DNA from 3 places in the Streptomyces sp. NPDC029014 genome. Region 3 is predicted to be linked to each of the others. Evidence: riboswitches for the same ligand, from Rfam matches in the RefSeq annotation. Region 3 holds a riboswitch; each other region holds the start of a gene.
What was found. Region 3 has a riboswitch for cyclic di-AMP ahead of ACZ4VL_RS33180 (transglycosylase family protein). Riboswitches for the same ligand answer to the same signal wherever they lie in the genome.

Region 1 (5,988 bases), on a different contig from region 3:
CCTGACCCAGTCTGACCAGCCCCCGCAGCACCTTGAGGTGGCCCTCGGTACGCCGGCGGGCGGCCCGCGAGGCCGCCAGCGGCTCCAGCAGCATCCGCAGCTCCAGCAGGTCGGCCGCCTCCTGCTCGGTGGGCTCGGCGACGCAGGCGCCCGCGTGCCGACGGGTGGTCACGAAGCCCTCGGACTCCAGGGTCCGCAGCGCCTCGCGGACCGGGACGCGCGAGACGCCGTAGCGGCGGGCCAGCACCTCCTCGGTCAGCCTGCCGCCCGGTTCGAACGCTCCGGAGACGATGTCGTCGCGGATTGCAGTGCATACCGCGTGCGCGGGAATACGCAAGGCCGGACCTCCGCTTTTTCCGATTGCCGGCGACAAATGCCGTGACCGTACTGGGATCGTACGGTGACTCTATGACAACCGGTGGAATTTTCCGAGCGCGGCCGGAAATCACAGGTATTTACGGCCACGCGCCGCGCCACCCGTCACGACGCCGGCCTCGACGCCCGCGCCGCGCCCCCACAGAGCTCGTCACGGAGCTCGTCACGACGCCGAAGGCCCCGGCTCGGTGAGCCGGGGCCTTCGGGCGGAGCGTGTGCGCGGACGCGTGTCGACGCGCCTCGATCAGACGTCGACGCCGTGCGAGCGCAGGTACGAGATCGGGTCGATGTCCGAGCCGTAGGAGGCGCCGGTGCGGGCCTCGAAGTGCAGGTGCGGGCCGCTGGAGTTGCCGGTGGAGCCCGACAGGCCGATCTGCTGGCCCGGGGTGACCTGCTGGCCGACGGAGACGTTCAGCGAGGACATGTGGCCGTACTGCGTGTAGGTGCCGTCGTTGTGCTTGATGACGACGTTGTTGCCGTAGGCGCCGCCCCAGCCGGCCTCGACCACGGTGCCGGCGCCCACCGCGTGCACCGAGGTGCCGGAGGCGGCGTGGAAGTCGATGCCGGTGTGGCTGCCGGAGGACCACATGCCGCCGCCCGCGCGGTACTGGGTGGAGACGTAGGAGTCGTCGAGCGGGGAGACGAAGGTGTTGAGGCGCTTGCGCTCCTCCTCGCGGGCAGCGCGCTCGGCGGCCTCGCGCTCGGCCTTCGCCTTCTCCTCGGCCTTCTGCTTGGCCTCGGCGGCCCGGGCCTTCGCGTCGGCCTCGGCCTTCTCCTTGGCGGCGGCTGCCTCGGCAGCGGCCTGCTGGGCCTCGGCCTGGGCCTCGACGTCGCCCGCCACGTCCGCGGCGGTGACGACCGCGTTCAGCCCGGTGTCCTCGCCGGAGAAGGCGGTGTTGTCCGAGGCGGCGAACGCCGGGCCCGCGAGGGTGCCCACGACACCGGTGGTCGCGAGGGCCGCCACACCGGCGTAACCGGCGGTCTTGCGGCTCAGACGGCTGGAACCACGGTGCTTACCGGAGGCGCGGCTGCCAAAGGCCATGGAGAGGCTGATCCTTTCCTTCCTTCTCGCCTACCGGGTTAGCTGACGGGTTCGGAGCAGGAAGGTCTCCTACGGGCCCCTCTGGCGAGGCGGCCCGATTCACCCCAGGGACGTGTGGGTCCCCGGCTCCCCAGGCTCGCGCCTGACGGGGACTCGGCGATCGCTGCCCGGTGCCGCGGGTGCGGCTCGTACAACTGACGGACAGCACGGCCGACGCTAGGCGGATCATCAGTCAATCACCAAATGGTCACGGCCTTTTGTTGCGCACGCCACACCGCATAAGCCAATCTCCGGGCCAAACGGACAGAAGGGGCTTCGGCGGACAAGCCGCCGAAGCCCCTTCATTCGCCCGCCGCTCCTACGCCGACGGGCTCTGAACGAACGTCAGTTGGTGACGACCGTGACCTCGCCGATCCCGAGCGCCCGCACCGGCGCCTCGATCTGCGCCGCGTCGCCCACCAGCACCGTGACCAGACGGTCGACGGGGAAGGCCTTCACGACCGCCGTGGTCGCCTCGACCGTCCCGGTCGCGGCCAGCTGCGCGTACAGCCGGGCCTGGTAGTCGTCCGGGAGCTCCTGCTCCACCTGGTCCGCCAGCGTGCCGGAGACGGCCGCGGCCGTCTCGAACTTCAGCGGGGCCACGCCCACCAGGTTCTGCACGGCGACGTCCCGTTCGGCGTCGGTCAGGCCGCCCTCGGCGAGGGTGCGCAGCACCTTCCACAGGTCGTCCAGGGCCGGGCCGGTGTTGGGGGTGTCCACCGAGCCGCTGATGGCGAGCATCGACGCTCCACGGCCGTCGGCCGTGGAGCGCAGCACCTGGCCGAAGGCGCGCACGCCGTAGGTGTAGCCCTTCTCCTCGCGCAGCACCTTGTCCAGGCGCGAGGTGAGGGTGCCGCCCAGGCAGTACGTGCCGAGCACCTGGGCCGCCCAGACGGTCTCGTGCCGGTCCGGCCCGATCCGGCCGATGAGCAGCTGCGTCTGGACCGCTCCGGGCCGGTCGACGATGACCACGCGGCCGGTGTCGTCGGCGGTCACCGCCGGCACCTCCACGGGCCGGCCCGGGGTGCCCGTCCAGGCGCCCAGGGTGTCCGCCAGCACGGCGTCCAGGTCGATGCCGGTCAGGTCGCCGACGACCACCGCGGTGGCGGTGGCGGGGCGCACGTGGGCCTCGTAGAAGGCGCGCACGGCCGCGGAGTCGATCCGGGCCACCGTCTCCTCGGTGCCCTGGCGCGGGCGGGACATCCGCAGGTCGGCCGGGAAGAGCTGGCGGTAGAGCTCCTTGGCGGCGCGGCGCTGCGGGTTGGCCAGCTCGTGCGGGATCTCGTCGAGGCGGTTGCGCACCAGGCGGTCGATCTCGCTGTCGGAGAAGGCGGGCGCCCGCAGGGCCTCCGCGAGCAGGCCCATGGCCTTCGACAGCCTGGAGGCGGGCACCTCCAGCGACACGCGCACGCCCGGGTGGTCGGCGTGCGCGTCGAGGGTGGCGCCGCAGCGCTCCAGCTCGGCGGCGAACTCCTCGGCGGTGTGCTTGTCGGTCCCCTCCGACAGGGCGCGGGCCATGATCGTCGCCACGCCGTCCAGGCCCTTCGGCTCGGCGTCCAGCGGGGCGGTGAGGTTGACCTCGACGGCCACCACCTGCTGGCCCGGCCGGTGGCAGCGCAGCACCGTCAGGCCGTTGGGCAGGGCACCGCGCTCGGGGGCCGGGAAGGCCCACGGCCGGGGCTGCCCGGCCTGGGGGCGCGGGTGGAAGGTCATCGTGACGGCTGCGGTGTCGCTCACTGCTCCGCCCCCTCGTTCTCGTTCTCGGTCGCGTCGGAGTCGTCGGCGCCGTCACCGGCGTCGGCCGCGAGCGGCTCGTACACCAGCACCGCGCGGTTGTCGGGGCGCAGCCGGGCCGCGGCCACGGCCTGCACCTCCTCGGCCGTGATGTCCAGCAGTCGCTGGACGGCGGTCAGGGCCAGCTGCGGGTCGCCGAACAGCACCGCGAAGCGGCACAGTTCGTCGGCGCGGCCGGCCACCGTGCCCAGCCGGTCCAGCCATTCGCGCTCCAGCTGGGCCTGCGCGCGCTCCATCTCCTCGGCGGTCGGGCCCTCGGCGGCGAACCGCGCGAGCTCCTCGTCCACGGCCGCCTCGATGGAGGGCACCTCGACCCCGCTGGAGGTCTTCACGTCCAGCCAGCCCAGCGAGGGCGCGCCGGCCAGCCGGAGCATGCCGAAGCCGGCCGCCACGGCCGTCTGGTCGCGGCGTACCAGGCGGTTGTGCAGGCGGGAGGACTCGCCGCCGCCCAGGACGGTCAGGGCCACGTCCGCGGCGTCGCACTCGCGCGTGCCGTCGTGGGGGAGCCGGTAGGCCGCCATCAGCGCGCGGGCGGGGACGTCCTCGACGATCTCCTCGCGCTGCTCGGCGCCCATGGTGTCCGGCAGCGTGCCGTCGCGCGGCGGCAGCTTGCCGTCGTGGGAGGGGATGGTGCCGAAGTACTTCTCGATCCAGGCCAGCGTCTCGGCCGGATCGATGTCGCCGACCACCGACAGCACCGCGTTGTTCGGCGCGTAGTAGGTGCGGAAGAACGCGCGCGCGTCCTCCAGCGAGGCCGCGTCCAGGTCGGCCATCGAGCCGATCGGGGTGTGGTGGTACGGGTGGGGCTCGGGGTAGGCGAGCGCGGTCAGCCGCTCGAACGCCGTGCCGTAGGGGACGTTGTCGTAGCGCTGGCGGCGCTCGTTCTTGACGACGTCCCGCTGGTTCTCCATGGACTCGTCGTCCAGGGCGGTCAGCAGCGAGCCCATCCGGTCGGCCTCGAGCCAGAGCGCGAGCTCCAGCTGGTGGGCCGGCATGGTCTCGAAGTAGTTGGTGCGCTCGAAGCTGGTCGTGCCGTTCAGGGACCCGCCCGCACCCTGGACCATCTCGAAGTGGCCGTTGCCGGGTACGCTCGCGGAGCCCTGGAACATCAGGTGCTCGAAGAGGTGAGCCAGACCGGTACGTCCCTTGACTTCGTGGCGCGAGCCGACGTCGTACCAGAGGCAGACCGCGGCGACCGGGGTCAGGTGATCCTCGGACAGCACCACGCGCAGGCCGTTGGCCAGCCGGTGTTCCGTCGCTGTCAGGCCGCCGGAGCCGGCCTGGGCTGTGGCCGTGTGACCCATGGGCATGTGGTCCCTTCGATCGCGATGCAGAGAATTCCGTCAGACCTGCCACTGTATGCAAGCGCGCCGGGCACCGGAGAAGTTCCCGGCGCACGCCAGGGTCGGAGTCGGGGCTGTCGGTGCCTCGGGCCACAATGGTCGCGACGACCCACGTCAGCCCCTGTCACCAGATCCGCCGGACACCACCCCGATCCACCGCACCGACACCGCACCACCACGGACCCCGTCCGACCCAGCCAGACCCCCAGCACACCATCTTTCTTGGTTAAGGAGCCGCGCAGCGATGGCCCGCCGCAGCACGAAGACCCCGCCGCCGGAGGAGTTCGAGGAGAACATCCTCGACATCGACGTCGTCGACGAGATGCAGGGCTCCTTCCTCGAGTACGCGTACTCGGTGATCTACTCCCGCGCCCTGCCCGACGCCCGGGACGGCATGAAGCCGGTGCACCGGCGCATCGTCTACCAGATGAACGAGATGGGCCTGCGGCCCGACCGCGGGTACGTGAAGTGCGCCCGCGTCGTCGGCGAGGTCATGGGCAAGCTCCACCCGCACGGCGACGCGTCGATCTACGACGCCCTCGTGCGCATGGCCCAGCCCTTCTCCATGCGGCTCCCGCTCGTCGACGGCCACGGCAACTTCGGTTCCCTCGGCAACGACGACCCGCCGGCCGCCATGCGTTACACCGAGTGCCGCATGGCCGACGCCACGTCCCTGATGACGGAGTCGATCGACGAGGACACCGTCGACTTCATCGCCAACTACGACGGCCAGGAGCGGGAGCCGGTCGCACTGCCCGCCGCGTACCCGAACCTGCTGGTCAACGGCGCTTCCGGGATCGCGGTCGGCATGGCCACCAACATGCCGCCGCACAACCTGGGCGAGGTCATCGCGGCCGCGCGCCACCTGATCCGCTACCCGCAGGCCGATCTCGAGGCGCTGATGCGCTTCGTGCCGGGCCCGGACCTGCCCACCGGCGGCAAGATCGTGGGCCTGTCGGGCATCAAGGACGCCTACGAGAAGGGCCGCGGCACCTTCAAGATCCGCGCGACGGTCTCGGTGGAGGACGTCTCCGCGCGCCGCAAGGGCCTGGTCGTCACCGAACTGCCCTTCACGGTCGGCCCCGAGAAGGTCGTCGCGAAGATCAAGGACCTGGTCGGCTCGAAGAAGCTCCAGGGCATCGCCGACGTCAAGGACCTCACCGACCGCGCCCACGGCCTGCGCCTGGTCATCGAGATCAAGAACGGCTTCCACCCGGAGGCCGTCCTGGAACAGCTCTACAAGCTGACGCCGATGGAGGAGTCCTTCGGCATCAACAACGTCGCCCTGGTCGACGGCCAGCCGCTGACGCTGGGCCTGAAGGAGCTGCTGGAGGTCTACCTCGACCACCGCTTCGAGGTCGTGCGCCGGCGCAGCGAGTTCCGCCGCGGCAAGCG
Region 2 (5,988 bases), on a different contig from region 3:
GGAGTAGGCGCCGATCTGGATCATCGTGGCGTCGAAGGGGCCGTGTTCGGCGCCGATGTCCTTGAATCCGGGGAAGTAGCCCGTGTCACCGCTGTGGAAGATCCGGTGCTCGCCGCCGGCGACGACCCACGAGGCCCACAGGGCGTGCTGCTCGTTGCGCAGCCCGCGCCCGCAGAAGTGCCGGGCCGGGGTGGCGGTCAGCGACAGCCCGGCGATCTCGGTGGTCTCGTTCCAGTCGAGCTCGCGGATCCGGTCGGCCGGGACGCCCCAGTGCTCCAGGTGGGCGCCGACGCCGAGCGGGACGGCGAAGACCGTGTCCGTGCCGGCCAGCTGCTTGACGGTCGGCAGGTCGAGGTGGTCGTAGTGGTCGTGGGAGATCACGATGGCGTCGACCGGACCCAGGGCGGCCAGCGGCACCGGCACGGGGTGGAGCCGCTTGGGCCCGGCGAAGGGGAAGGGGGAGCAGCGCTCGCCCCACACCGGATCGAAGAGGACCCGGCGCCCGTCGATCTCGGCGAGGACGCTCGAATGCCCCATCCACGTCAGGCGCAGCCCGCTGGCCGGCGGCTTCGCCAGGTCGGCGAGGGTCGTCGGGTGGACGGGGATGGCCGCAGCCGGGCTGCGCCGGATCCGCTGCTCCTTGTGGAAGTAGACCTTCGTGAACTCCAGCATCGAGGCGGAGGGCCTGGTCCGGGCACCGACCGGGTTCCGGAAGGAGCCGTCGGCGAAGTTCGGCGAGCGCCGGATCCGCTCCAGCCGTGCGCCGGACGGATCCGCGCCGAAGGCTTCGGGGCGCAGGGCGCGCAGCCGCGGACGCAGGGGTGGGGAGCCGGTCAAAACGCCTCCTGGGCGATGGGGCGGGCGGCCGCGGGCCAGGGCCGGCGGTCTGCTTCCTACTGGTCTACCACCACCAACGCAGGGCGGCCCCGGAGGATTCCGGTAGGCACACCCGCACCACACCTGTGACCATCCCGCAACCGACCACCGCCCTCCGGGCGCCCCGATGGCCGACCGCCGCCGCCGACCTACAGCGGCAGCAGGTCCGGCCGCTTCGCCTCGACGTGGTCCCCGGAGGACTCCCCGCGCAGCCGACGGCCGATCCACGGCACCAGGTGCTCGCGGGCCCACTGGATGTTGTCGCGGGTCACGTCCACCGAGCCGCGCGGCTGCTGCGGCGGCCACGGCTGGTCGGGGTCGGCCGGCACGTCGAGCCCGAGCACCTGGGCGGCGCGCAGCGCGACCCGGGTGTGCCCCTCGGGCGAGAGGTGCAGCCGGTCGTGGTCCCAAGCCCGGCGGTCCTGTACGGACTTCAGCGACCAGAGGTCGAGTACGGGGCAGTCGTAGCGGTCCGCGATGGCGCGCACGTGCGCGCTGTACGTGGCGACCTTGCCGCGCAGGTGCTTGAGGACGGGCACGCCGCGGGTGTCGAACCCGGTGGTGATCATGACCTGGCCGACGGAGGCGGTGAGGTCGGCGACGGCGGCCTCGAACCGCTCGGCGACGGCGTCCGGGTCGCTGCCGGGGCGGATGATGTCGTTGCCGCCGGCGCAGAAGCTCACCAGGTCGGGGGCGAGTTCCTTGGCCCGGGGGACCTGCTCGGCCACGATCTGGTCGAGCAGCCGTCCGCGCACGGCGAGGTTCGCGTACCGGAAGTCGCCCTCCGGGCGCTGGTCGGCCAGGAGCACGGCGAACCGGTCGGCCCAGCCGAGGAAGAGCCCGTCGGGCCCCGGGTCCCCCACACCCTCGGTGAAGCTGTCCCCGAGTGCCGCGTACGAGCCGATGGTCCGGTACGTCTGTTCTGTCGTCGCTGTCATCGTCGTCGCTGCCACGGGACCATATCCTTCACCGCGGGACGTGACCTACGCCACCGTAGGAAGGGGTTGACGGACCGTGATCTATACCACCTGGTCGGTGCGGAATAACAGCGCGTGAGGCCGGGACCCCCCTCGGGTCCCGGCCTCACGCGCGTCCGTCACCGCCGGCGGTGCGTGCCGTCAGATGGTCACGCCCTTGGATCGCAGGTAGGCGATCGGGTCGATGTCCGAGCCGTACGAGGGACCGGTGCGGATCTCGAAGTGCAGGTGCGGGCCGGTGGAGTTGCCGGTGGAGCCGGAGAGGCCGACGGTCTGGCCGCCGCTGACGCTCTGACCGACGGAGACGGAGAGCTGGGAGAGGTGGCCGTACTGGGAGTACTTGCCGTCCGCGTGCCGGATGACGACCTCGTTGCCGTACGCGCCCGCCCAGCCGGCGGAGACGACGGTGCCCGCGCCGACCGCCTTGACGGTGGTGCCGGAGCTCGCGATGAAGTCGATGCCCGTGTGGTAGCCGCTGGACCACATGGCGCCGGGGGTCTTGTACTCGGTGGAGATGCCGCCGGAGACGGGTGCCGTGAAGCCTGCCGCGGTGACCGCACCGGAGGCGGCCGCGGCGGCGGAGGCGCCCGCCGTGGACGCGCCCGCCGTGGTCGTGCCGGCGGCCGCGCTCTTCCTGGCCGGCGCGGGGGCGGCGGCCGTCGGGGAACTGGTGGCCGGGGCCTTCTTCTTCGGCTTCGGGGCGGGGGCGGGCCGCTCGGCCGGGGCCTGCACGGGGGCACGGTCGCCGGGGGCGCCGAGGGTCAGCCGCAGGCCGGGGTGGATCAGGGAGGGGTTGTCGCCGACGGCCTCGCGGTTGTCGGCGTAGAGCCGCTGCCAGCCACCCTGGAGGTCGTGGTCGGCGGCGATGACGGAGAGGCAGTCGCCCGTCCGGACCGTGTACACGGCCGGAGAGGCGGAAGCGGGGACGGCGGGGGCGGCGGTGTCGGCCTGCGGGGCCGCCGCCGGGAGCGCGGTGGTCGCCGCGGCCGGGGCGGGGGCGGCCGCGTGGGCGCCGCCGGCGCCGATCAGCGGCAGGGCCAGAGCGGCTCCGCCGGTCCCCGCGACGGCGGCGACGAGACCACGGGCTCTGGTACGGGACTTCGGTCGGCGGTGCTTACCCTTTGCCGGCATGGCGAATTCCTCTCCGGCGCCTGCGAGGTGAGCTGTCGGGTTCGGATTGGAGATGTCCGGCCGTCCGTGGACGTGCAACGCACCCGTGCACGGGAAGTGAACGGAAGACGTACGGCTTCACCCCTAGCCGCCCCGGAGCACAACTCCGGCGCAGCGGCCTACCTGGTTCCCCCGCTCCTGCCGCGCGAGTTCGGTCGAGTTCTTATTCCGGACGGCGGCAGGATTGGGCGGTCCATCCGGATCGATCGCGAAGGTAATCGAGCGGGACCGCACGGAACAAGCCGTGAATTTCCTGACGCATTCACAGGGACGGGACTTCGGGGGAATTCCGGTCACCCTGCGTCCATTCCGCACCGCCAACAACCGTTCCGGCCGGGCCATTCGCTTTTGACGATCAGGCACGCACCGTCACCGTATGATCTGGCTCACGAGGCCTCGCCCGATCTCAACGCCGGCACCGGCAAGTTGGCTCCAAGCGGAGCAATTCGGACACTCGATGACGATGTGGAGGATTTCCCTTGACCCAGCAGATACCGCCCTCCCCGCCGAACGCCCCGCTCCCCGAGCCCGAACTGTCCGGTGTGCGCAACTTCCGCGACGTGGGGGGACTGCCGACCACGGACGGGCGAAGGGTCAGGACGGGACGACTCTTCCGAAGCGGACATCTGGCACATGCCACCGAAACCGATGCAGAGTTCCTCGCATCGCTCGGACTGCACACCGTCTTCGACTTCCGGAACACGGCCGACCAGGCCCTTGAGGGTCCCGACGTCGAGCTCCCCGGGGTGCGCAACGTCAACATCCCGCTGTCCGATCCGGCCGCCGGCAAGGAATTCTGGACCATGGTCCGCGACGGGGATCTGGAGCAGCTCCGCGGGCTCCTCGGCGACGGCCGGGCCTTCGCCCGGATGGTGGACTCGTACCGCTCGATGGTCGTGGACCGCACCGCCGAGCACGGCCGGGTCCTGCACGCCCTCGCCGAGGACAGCCTCCCGGCGCTCATGCACTGCGCCGCCGGCAAGGACCGGGCCGGCCTGTCGATCGCCGTCACCCTGCTCGCCCTGGGCGTGGAGCGCGAGGCGATCGTCGCGGACTACCTGGAGTCGAACGCCCCGCACCGCCGCTACCGGGTCCGCCGCGGCGGCGACGCTCCCCGGCCCCGCTCCCCCGAGGTGACGGAGCTGCTCGCCCCGCTCTTCGACGCCCGCGCCGCGTACCTGACCGCGGCCTTCGACACCATCGACGAGCACTGGGGCGGCGTCGACCGCTACCTGACCGAGGGCCTGGGACTGACCTCCGGGACCCTCGGCCGGCTGCGCGAGCGGCTGCTCGACTAGCTGCTGCCACCCGACCGCCGGCGGGGCTGCCGGCCGCCGGGGCTGCCGGCCGGCGGGGACGGGGGCCGACGGGACGGGGGCGTCAGCCGCCCGCGACGGCCTGCTTGACCAGGGTCCGCCCGAAGTCCCACAGGAGCCCGCCGCCGGCGTGCGCCTCGTCCATGACCGCGCGGAAGGCGGCGACGAACCGGTCGACGTCCGCCTCGTCCACGACCAGCGGCGGGATCAGCTTGATGACCTCCAGGTGGTCCCCGGACACCTGCGTCAGGATCCGGTGCCGTTGGAGCAGCGGCACCACCACCATCTGCGCGAACAGCCCCTTGCGGGCCGCCTGGAGCATGGTCCAGCGGCTGCGCAGTCGCAGCGAGGAGGGCCGGCCGAACTCGATGCCGATCATCAGGCCGCGGCCCCGGACCTCGTGCAGCAGCTCGTACGCGTCCACGAGCGCCGCGAGGCGCCCGCGCAGCAGGTCGCCCATGGCGCGGGCGTTCGCGACGACCGATTCGTCCTCCATGACGGAGAGCACCGCCAGCCCGGCCGCCATCGCCTGGGCGTTGGACCCGAAGCTGGCGGAGTGCACCAGGACCCGGTCCATGGACGAGTAGACCTTCTTGAAGATCCAGTCGCGGCCCAGGGTGGCGCCGACCGGGACGTAGCCGCCCGAGAGTGCCTTGGCCACGCACACCAGGTCCGGCTCCACGCCCGGCTCGTGCTGGTACGCGTAGAAGTCACCGGTCCGTCCGAGGCCGGTCTGCACCTCGTCGGCGATCAGCAGCGCCTTGTGCCGGCGCAGCAGCTCCTGTGCGGCGGGCAGGAAGCCGGGCGGGGCCGCGTGCACGCCCTTGCCCTGGATCGGTTCGACGACGAAGGCGGCGACGTCGCCGCGCTCCAGCTCCCGCTCCAGGGCGGCCAGGTCGCCGAGCGCGATCCGGGTGTCGGGCAGCAGGGGTGCGAAGCCGTCCCGGAAGCCCGCCTCGCCGTTCACGGACAGCGAGCCGGTGGTCAGCCCGTGGAAGGCGTGGTCGCAGTAGAGGACCCTGGTCCGGCCGGTGGCGTACCGGGCGAACTTCAGGGCGGTCTCCACGGCCTCGGTGCCGCTGTTGCCGAAGAAGACCCGGTCCAGGTGCGGGCTGTACGCCAGCAGCTTCTCGGCCAGCAGCCCGGGCAGCGGCTGGCAGTCGAAGCGGGTGAGGTCGGCGAGCTGCGCGTCGAGCACGTCGTGCAGGGCGCGGCGGACGACCGGGTGGTGCCGGCCCAGGCCCATCACCCCGAACCCGGACAGCATGTCCAGGTAGTCGTTGCCGTCGGCGTCCCAGAAGTGGGCGCCCTCGGCCCGCTCGTAGACCTTGTCGAAGCCGATGGTGTGCAGCATGCGCGGCAGCTGCGGGTTCAGGTGCCGGGCGTGCAGCTCGTACCGCTCTCCGCCGCGTTCGGCCAGCAGGGCCTTGAGGTCGAAGCCTCCCGGCGCCGGGTTCATGCCGATCCGCCCCGGTTGCCGCCGATGGTGTCCCGGGCCGCGCGCAGGGACTCCTTGAGGGAGCCCATGGTGGCGAGGACGGCGGTGGGCTCGTACCCGCAGTGCGCCATGCAGTTCGCGCAGCGCGGGTCCTTGCCGCGGCCGTACTTGCTCCAGTCGGTCTCCTCGATGAGTTCGCGGTACGTCGGCA
Region 3 (5,988 bases):
CTCTCGTGTTCCAGGTGGGCGATGACATGGGTGAGGGCGGCGAAGAGCCGGTCGCGCTGGCGCTGCATGTCGTGGGCGGAGGACGGGAACAGCGCGCGGAGGGCGGGGTTGTGCCAGAAGAGGTGGGAGTAGAAGTACTTGACGGCGTGCTCGGCCCGCCTCTCCACCACCGCGAAGCTGCTTTTCAAGATCCTCACATCCACGGAGGGAAGTAGGAACGGCGGACGGGGCGGCGTCAAGCGTCGGCAGATCTGCGGACAGCCGCGACGAACAACCCATATGGGACGGCGTCCGGCGGTCGGGATACCGTCGACGGGTGCACGAGCCGACCCCCGCAGCCCCCGAAGACCCCGCTCCCTCCCAGGGCCCGACCCTGTTCGACTGGGAGTTCGCGACCGACCCCTACCCCGCGTACGCCTGGCTGCGCGAGCACTCCCCGGTGCACCGCACGAAACTGCCCAGCGGGGTCGAGGCCTGGCTGGTCACCCGGTACGCCGACGCCCGCCAGGCCCTCGCCGACCAGCGGCTCAGCAAGAACCCGGCGCACCACGCGGAGCCGGCGCACGCCAAGGGCAAGACCGGGATCCCGGGGGAGCGCAAGGCGGAGCTGATGACGCACCTGCTGAACATCGACCCGCCGGACCACACCCGGCTGCGGCGGCTGGTGTCGAAGGCGTTCACCCCGCGCAGGGTGGCGGAGTTCACACCGCGGGTGCAGGAGCTGACGGACCAGCTGATCGACGCGTTCGCCGGGCGGGGTGAGGCGGATCTCATCCACGAGTTCGCCTTCCCGCTGCCCATCTACGCCATCTGCGAGATGCTCGGCGTACCGCGCGAGGACCAGGACGACTTCCGCGACTGGGCCGGGATGATGATCCGGCACGGCGGCGGCCCGCGGGGCGGGGTGGCCCGTTCGGTGAAGCAGATGCGGACCTATCTCGGGGAACTCATCCACCGCAAGCGGGACGATCTGGGCGATGACCTCATCTCCGACCTGATCCGGGCGAGCGACCACGGGGACCACCTGACGGAGGCGGAGGCCACCGCCATGGCCTTCATCCTGCTGTTCGCCGGCTTCGAGACCACCGTGAACCTCATCGGCAACGGCGTCCACTCCCTCTTCATGAACCCCGGCCAGCGCTCCCGCCTGCAGGAATCCCTCGCCGCCGGGGAGCACGGCCTGCTGCAGACCGGGGTCGAGGAGCTGCTGCGCTACGACGGCCCCGTGGAGCTGGCCACCTGGCGGTTCGCCACCCGACCGCTGACCCTCGGCGGTCAGGACATCGCCGTCGGCGACCCGGTCCTCGTGGTGCTCGCCGCCGCCGACCGGGACCCGGAGCGGTTCGCGGACCCGGACACCCTGGACCTCTCCCGCGCCGACAACCAGCACCTGGGGTACGGGCACGGGATCCACTACTGCCTGGGCGCTCCGCTCGCCCGACTCGAAGGACAGACGGCACTTGCGACTTTGCTGACGCGTCTGCCCGATCTGGAACTTGCGGTTCCGTCAACTGACCTTCGATGGCGCGGTGGTCTGATCATGCGTGGCCTACGCACGCTTCCCGTCCGATTCACACCCCGAAACATCTGAACACTTCCTGAAGGAAAGTCAGGTTCTTGCTCAACTTGTGACAATCGTTCGAAGGCCGCTAGGTTCTGCCGTTACCCAGCCGTTATGCGAAAGGTGCTGCACATGCGTTCCGGGAACGGCCGCCACAGACGCCCCCGCCAGGTACCCGCGATTGTCGTCACCGCCGGAGTCACGGGCTCCGCACTGGCCATGCCACTGCTGGCCGCCACCGGTGCGAGCGCAGCGGAAGCCGCCACCTGGGACAAGGTCGCCGAGTGCGAGAGCGGGGGCACCTGGAGCGCGAACACCGGGAGCGGCGCCTACGGCGGGCTCCAGTTCACCCAGGAGGAGTGGAAGAACGCGGGCGGCGAGGAGTTCGCCGAGCGCGCCGACCTCGCGAGCCGGTCCCAGCAGATAGCCGTCGCCGAGCGGGTGCTCGGCGGCCAGGGCCCCGAGGCCTGGCAGAACTGCGCCGCCCAGGCCGGGCTGTCCAAGGAGGCCCCCGCCGCGGACGTGGACCCCGGCGCCAAGGGCCAGTACCGGGCCGTCGGCCAGTCCCAGAGCCGCCCGGACTCCGAGGTGCCCAAGAGCGGCTCCGGCAACCGGGCCACGGACTACGGCGCCCCGACCCCGGCGCCGGACTACACGCTCCCGCCCGCACCCGCGGGTCCGTCCACCGGGCTGCCCGTCATGCCCGACCCGGACGGGACCACCACGGCCCCGACGGTCCCGCCGGTCTTCCCCGGCGACCCGAGCGCCAACCCGGTCACGCCCACCCCGACCGCGCCGGGCACCCCCGGCACCCCGGACGCCTCCGCGCCCGGTACCCCGGGGTCCCCGAACCCGGGCGGCAACCCGGGCGGCAACCCGGCCGATCCGGCGAACCCCTCCGCCCCGTCGGCACCCGGCACGCCGGGCGCACCGGGCGCCTCGACCGACCCGGGAGCCGTCCCGAGCACCCTCGGCACCGGCAAGCACCGTGGTGCGGCGGCCGTCGAGGCCTCGCCGGCCTCGTACACGGTCAAGGAGGGCGACAGCCTGGCGACCATCGCGAACACCAAGGGCGTGAAGGGCGGCTGGGGGGCGCTGTACAAGGCCAACGAGCAGGTCATCGGTGGTGACGCCAACCTGATCAAGCCGGGGCAGAATCTGGATCTAAACGAGCAATAGGGGCAGTTGGGACACCCGGAAAGCGTTGAATGTCCGGTTCGTTCAAATGAGACATGCATCTCTTCCGGTCAACTGGCGTGTCCCACCTGAAGGCTTGGGCGAACCCCGCCCCCACCTGCGCAAACACCCCGAAAAGCAGCGCAAGTAGGGGCCTTCTCTCCCCGATGTTCCTCGTTGAACATCGGGGAGAGTCATGTCTACGGTCTGAACCGCTCGCCACCGCGGGCCCCTTCGACCGCATCGCCGAATCCTGCCGGCGGGCGGAGGGAACACACGTCGCGTCAAGCGCCGAAGGCAGGAGCGGGGGAACCAACGTAGGTGCCGGGAAGGGCCGTTGAAAGACGGCGCGGACCGGCTTGGGGTGAAGCAGCGCGTCACAGCGCGGCCGGGCACTCATCCGCCCGAACCCGACAGCTCACCTCGCAGGCGTCGGTGAGGAGAACTCCATGCTGCTTTCGGGCAAGGGCAAGCACCGTCGCGCCACCGCCATCGAGCGGACCACCCGCATCGTGACCCTCGCCGGCGTCGCGGGTGTCGCCGTCGCCGCGCCCCTCATGGCCGCGGGCACCGCCTCCGCCGCCACGTCCTCGGAGTGGGACCGCGTCGCGCAGTGCGAGTCCGGCGGCAACTGGTCCATCAACACCGGTAACGGCTACTACGGCGGCCTGCAGTTCTCGGCCTCCACCTGGGCCGGCTACGGCGGCAAGTCGTACGCCCCGCAGGCCAACCAGGCCTCCAAGGCGCAGCAGATAGCCGTCGCGGAGAAGGTCCTCAAGGGCCAGGGCAAGGGTGCCTGGCCGGTCTGCGGCAAGGGCCTGTCCAACTCGGCCTACTCCGGCGGCGGTTCGACCACCACCAACAGCACCACCACCAAGTCGACTCCGAAGACCGAGACGACCAAGAAGACCCAGCCGAAGAAGACCGAGACCAAGAAGGAGACCTCCCGCACCGAGGTCCCCACGACCCGGTCCGAGCGCTCCGAGGCCCCCGCCCCGAAGACCGGCAACGGCTCCTACGAGGTCAAGGCCGGCGACACCCTCGGCACCATCGCCGAGGCCCACAACGTCAAGGGCGGCTGGGAGAAGCTCTTCGAGCTCAACAAGGACATCGTCTCCGACGCCGACCTGATCTTCCCGGGCCAGAAGCTGAAGCTCGGCTGAACATCCCGCGAAGCCCCGCGTGCGTGACCCGCGCGGACTTCCGCGGACGGTCACCGCACGTGTGAAGCACACCGCCCGGCGCGTATCCCCCCACGCGCCGGGCGGTGGTGCGTGTGCCCCCGACAGCGGTCGGAGGCGGCCCGAATGAGGGTCCGTATGTCCCGGAAGCGGGGTATTCGGGCCCTTTTTCGTCCCAGGGTCCGGGCGGTCGGCCAGCCGACGGCCCGGAGCCGGTTAGGCTCTAGGCGGCAAGGCCGGCCACGGCCTGACCCGCCACCGCACACCCAGCGTCACATCCCAGAAGGAGATGCTCGTGCCGTCCATCGACGTCGTCGTAGCCCGGGAAATCCTGGACTCCCGAGGCAACCCCACGGTCGAGGTCGAGGTGGGCCTCGACGACGGCAGCACCGGCCGTGCTGCCGTTCCGTCCGGCGCCTCCACCGGTGCCTTCGAGGCCATTGAGCTCCGCGACGGCGACCCGAACCGCTACATGGGCAAGGGCGTGGAGAAGGCCGTCCTCGCGGTCATCGAGCAGATCGGCCCGGAGCTCGTCGGCTACGACGCCACCGAGCAGCGCCTGATCGACCAGGCCATGTTCGACCTGGACGCCACCGACAACAAGGGCTCGCTCGGCGCCAACGCCATCCTGGGCGTCTCCCTCGCCGTCGCGCACGCCGCGTCCGAGGCCTCCGACCTCCCGCTCTTCCGCTACCTCGGCGGCCCGAACGCGCACCTGCTGCCCGTTCCGATGATGAACATCCTGAACGGCGGCTCGCACGCCGACTCCAACGTGGACATCCAGGAGTTCATGATCGCGCCGATCGGCGCCGAGTCCTTCTCCGAGGCCCTGCGCTGGGGCGCCGAGGTCTACCACACCCTCAAGAAGGTCCTGCACACCAAGGGCCTGTCCACCGGCCTGGGCGACGAGGGCGGCTTCGCCCCGAACCTGGAGTCCAACCGCGCCGCGCTCGACCTCATCGTCGAGGCCATCAAGCAGGCCGGTTACACCCCGGGCAAGGACATCGCGCTCGCGCTCGACGTCGCCGCGTCCGAGTTCTACAAGGACGGCAAGTACGAGTTCGAGGGCCAGTCCCGCTCGGCCGCCGAGATGACCGAGTACTACGCGGAGCTCGTCGAGGCGTACCCGCTGGTCTCCATCGAGGACCCGCTGTTCGAGGACGACTGGGCCGGCTGGAAGACCATCACCGACAAGCTGGGCGCCAAGGTCCAGATCGTCGGCGACGACCTCTTCGTCACCAACCCCGAGCGTCTGGCCCGCGGTATCGAGGAGGGCTCCGCGAACGCCCTGCTCGTCAAGGTGAACCAGATCGGTTCGCTGACCGAGACCCTCGACGCCGTCGAGATGGCCCAGCGCAACGGCTTCAAGTGCATGATGTCGCACCGCTCCGGCGAGACCGAGGACGTCACCATCGCCGACCTCGCCGTCGCCGTGAACTGCGGCCAGATCAAGACCGGCGCCCCGGCCCGCTCGGACCGCGTCGCCAAGTACAACCAGCTGCTGCGCATCGAGGAGATCCTCGACGACGCCGCGGTGTACGCCGGCCGCAGCGCGTTCCCCCGCTTCAAGGGCTGACGGCCCCCGAGCGCTTCGAGGGCCGACGGCCCCTGAGCCTCCGTACGTCCCCGCACCCGGTCCCGTACCGTGTGCGGGGACGTAGTGCGTAGTGCGTAGGAGTACGAGGGTGCGCGTCGGCGCGCGGACACCAGGGGAGGCGGACCAATGGCCGGGAACCGGGATCGGTTCTCCACCTTCTCCACCGCGACCAGGCTCAAGCAGCTCGGCGAGCGGACCGCGGCCCACGTCTACCGCTCGCAGAGCCGCCGCCAGGTCCGCCGCAGCCGACTGACCGGGCGGGCGGCCCTGCTCGCGCTGGTCCTCTGTACGCTGGTCGTCGCCCTGGCGTACCCGATGCGCCAGTACGTCTCCCAGCGCTCGGAGATCGCCGAGCAGCAGCGGGCGGCCGAGGCGGCCGGCAAACGCCTCGAACGGCTGCGCGACGAGAAGGCCCGCTGGCAGGACGACGCGTACGCGGAGCAGCAGGCCCGCAAACACCTGCACTTCGTGCG

Region 1: it holds a riboswitch for cyclic di-AMP, as region 3 does, so the genes downstream of both, ACZ4VL_RS33015 (M23 family metallopeptidase) here and ACZ4VL_RS33180 (transglycosylase family protein) in region 3, are expected to answer to the same signal.
Region 2: it holds a riboswitch for cyclic di-AMP, as region 3 does, so the genes downstream of both, ACZ4VL_RS24170 (M23 family metallopeptidase) here and ACZ4VL_RS33180 (transglycosylase family protein) in region 3, are expected to answer to the same signal.

Annotation. Positions count from the first base shown of each region.
Region 1 is NZ_JBVHVT010000084.1:21,635-27,622, forward strand. Features, by position in the region: gene ACZ4VL_RS33010 (GntR family transcriptional regulator) at 1-337, opposite strand, end outside; gene ACZ4VL_RS33015 (M23 family metallopeptidase) at 620-1,417, opposite strand; cyclic di-AMP (ydaO/yuaA leader) riboswitch at 1,431-1,586, opposite strand; gene ACZ4VL_RS33020 (M16 family metallopeptidase) at 1,802-3,169, opposite strand; gene ACZ4VL_RS33025 (M16 family metallopeptidase) at 3,190-4,554, opposite strand; gene ACZ4VL_RS33030 (DNA gyrase/topoisomerase IV subunit A) at 4,838-5,988, shown strand, end outside.
Region 2 is NZ_JBVHVT010000045.1:17,415-23,402, reverse strand. Features, by position in the region: gene ACZ4VL_RS24180 (MBL fold metallo-hydrolase) at 1-837, opposite strand, end outside; gene ACZ4VL_RS24175 (SGNH/GDSL hydrolase family protein) at 1,026-1,814, opposite strand; gene ACZ4VL_RS24170 (M23 family metallopeptidase) at 1,995-2,984, opposite strand; cyclic di-AMP (ydaO/yuaA leader) riboswitch at 2,987-3,191, opposite strand; gene ACZ4VL_RS24165 (tyrosine-protein phosphatase) at 3,503-4,321, shown strand; gene ACZ4VL_RS24160 (aspartate aminotransferase family protein) at 4,404-5,798, opposite strand; gene hpnH (adenosyl-hopene transferase HpnH) at 5,795-5,988, opposite strand, start outside.
Region 3 is NZ_JBVHVT010000085.1:23,772-29,759, reverse strand. Features, by position in the region: gene ACZ4VL_RS33195 (globin domain-containing protein) at 1-197, opposite strand, end outside; gene ACZ4VL_RS33190 (cytochrome P450 family protein) at 317-1,591, shown strand; gene ACZ4VL_RS33185 (transglycosylase family protein) at 1,694-2,740, shown strand; cyclic di-AMP (ydaO/yuaA leader) riboswitch at 3,017-3,184, shown strand; gene ACZ4VL_RS33180 (transglycosylase family protein) at 3,187-3,900, shown strand; gene eno (phosphopyruvate hydratase) at 4,208-5,494, shown strand; gene ACZ4VL_RS33170 (FtsB family cell division protein) at 5,642-5,988, shown strand, end outside.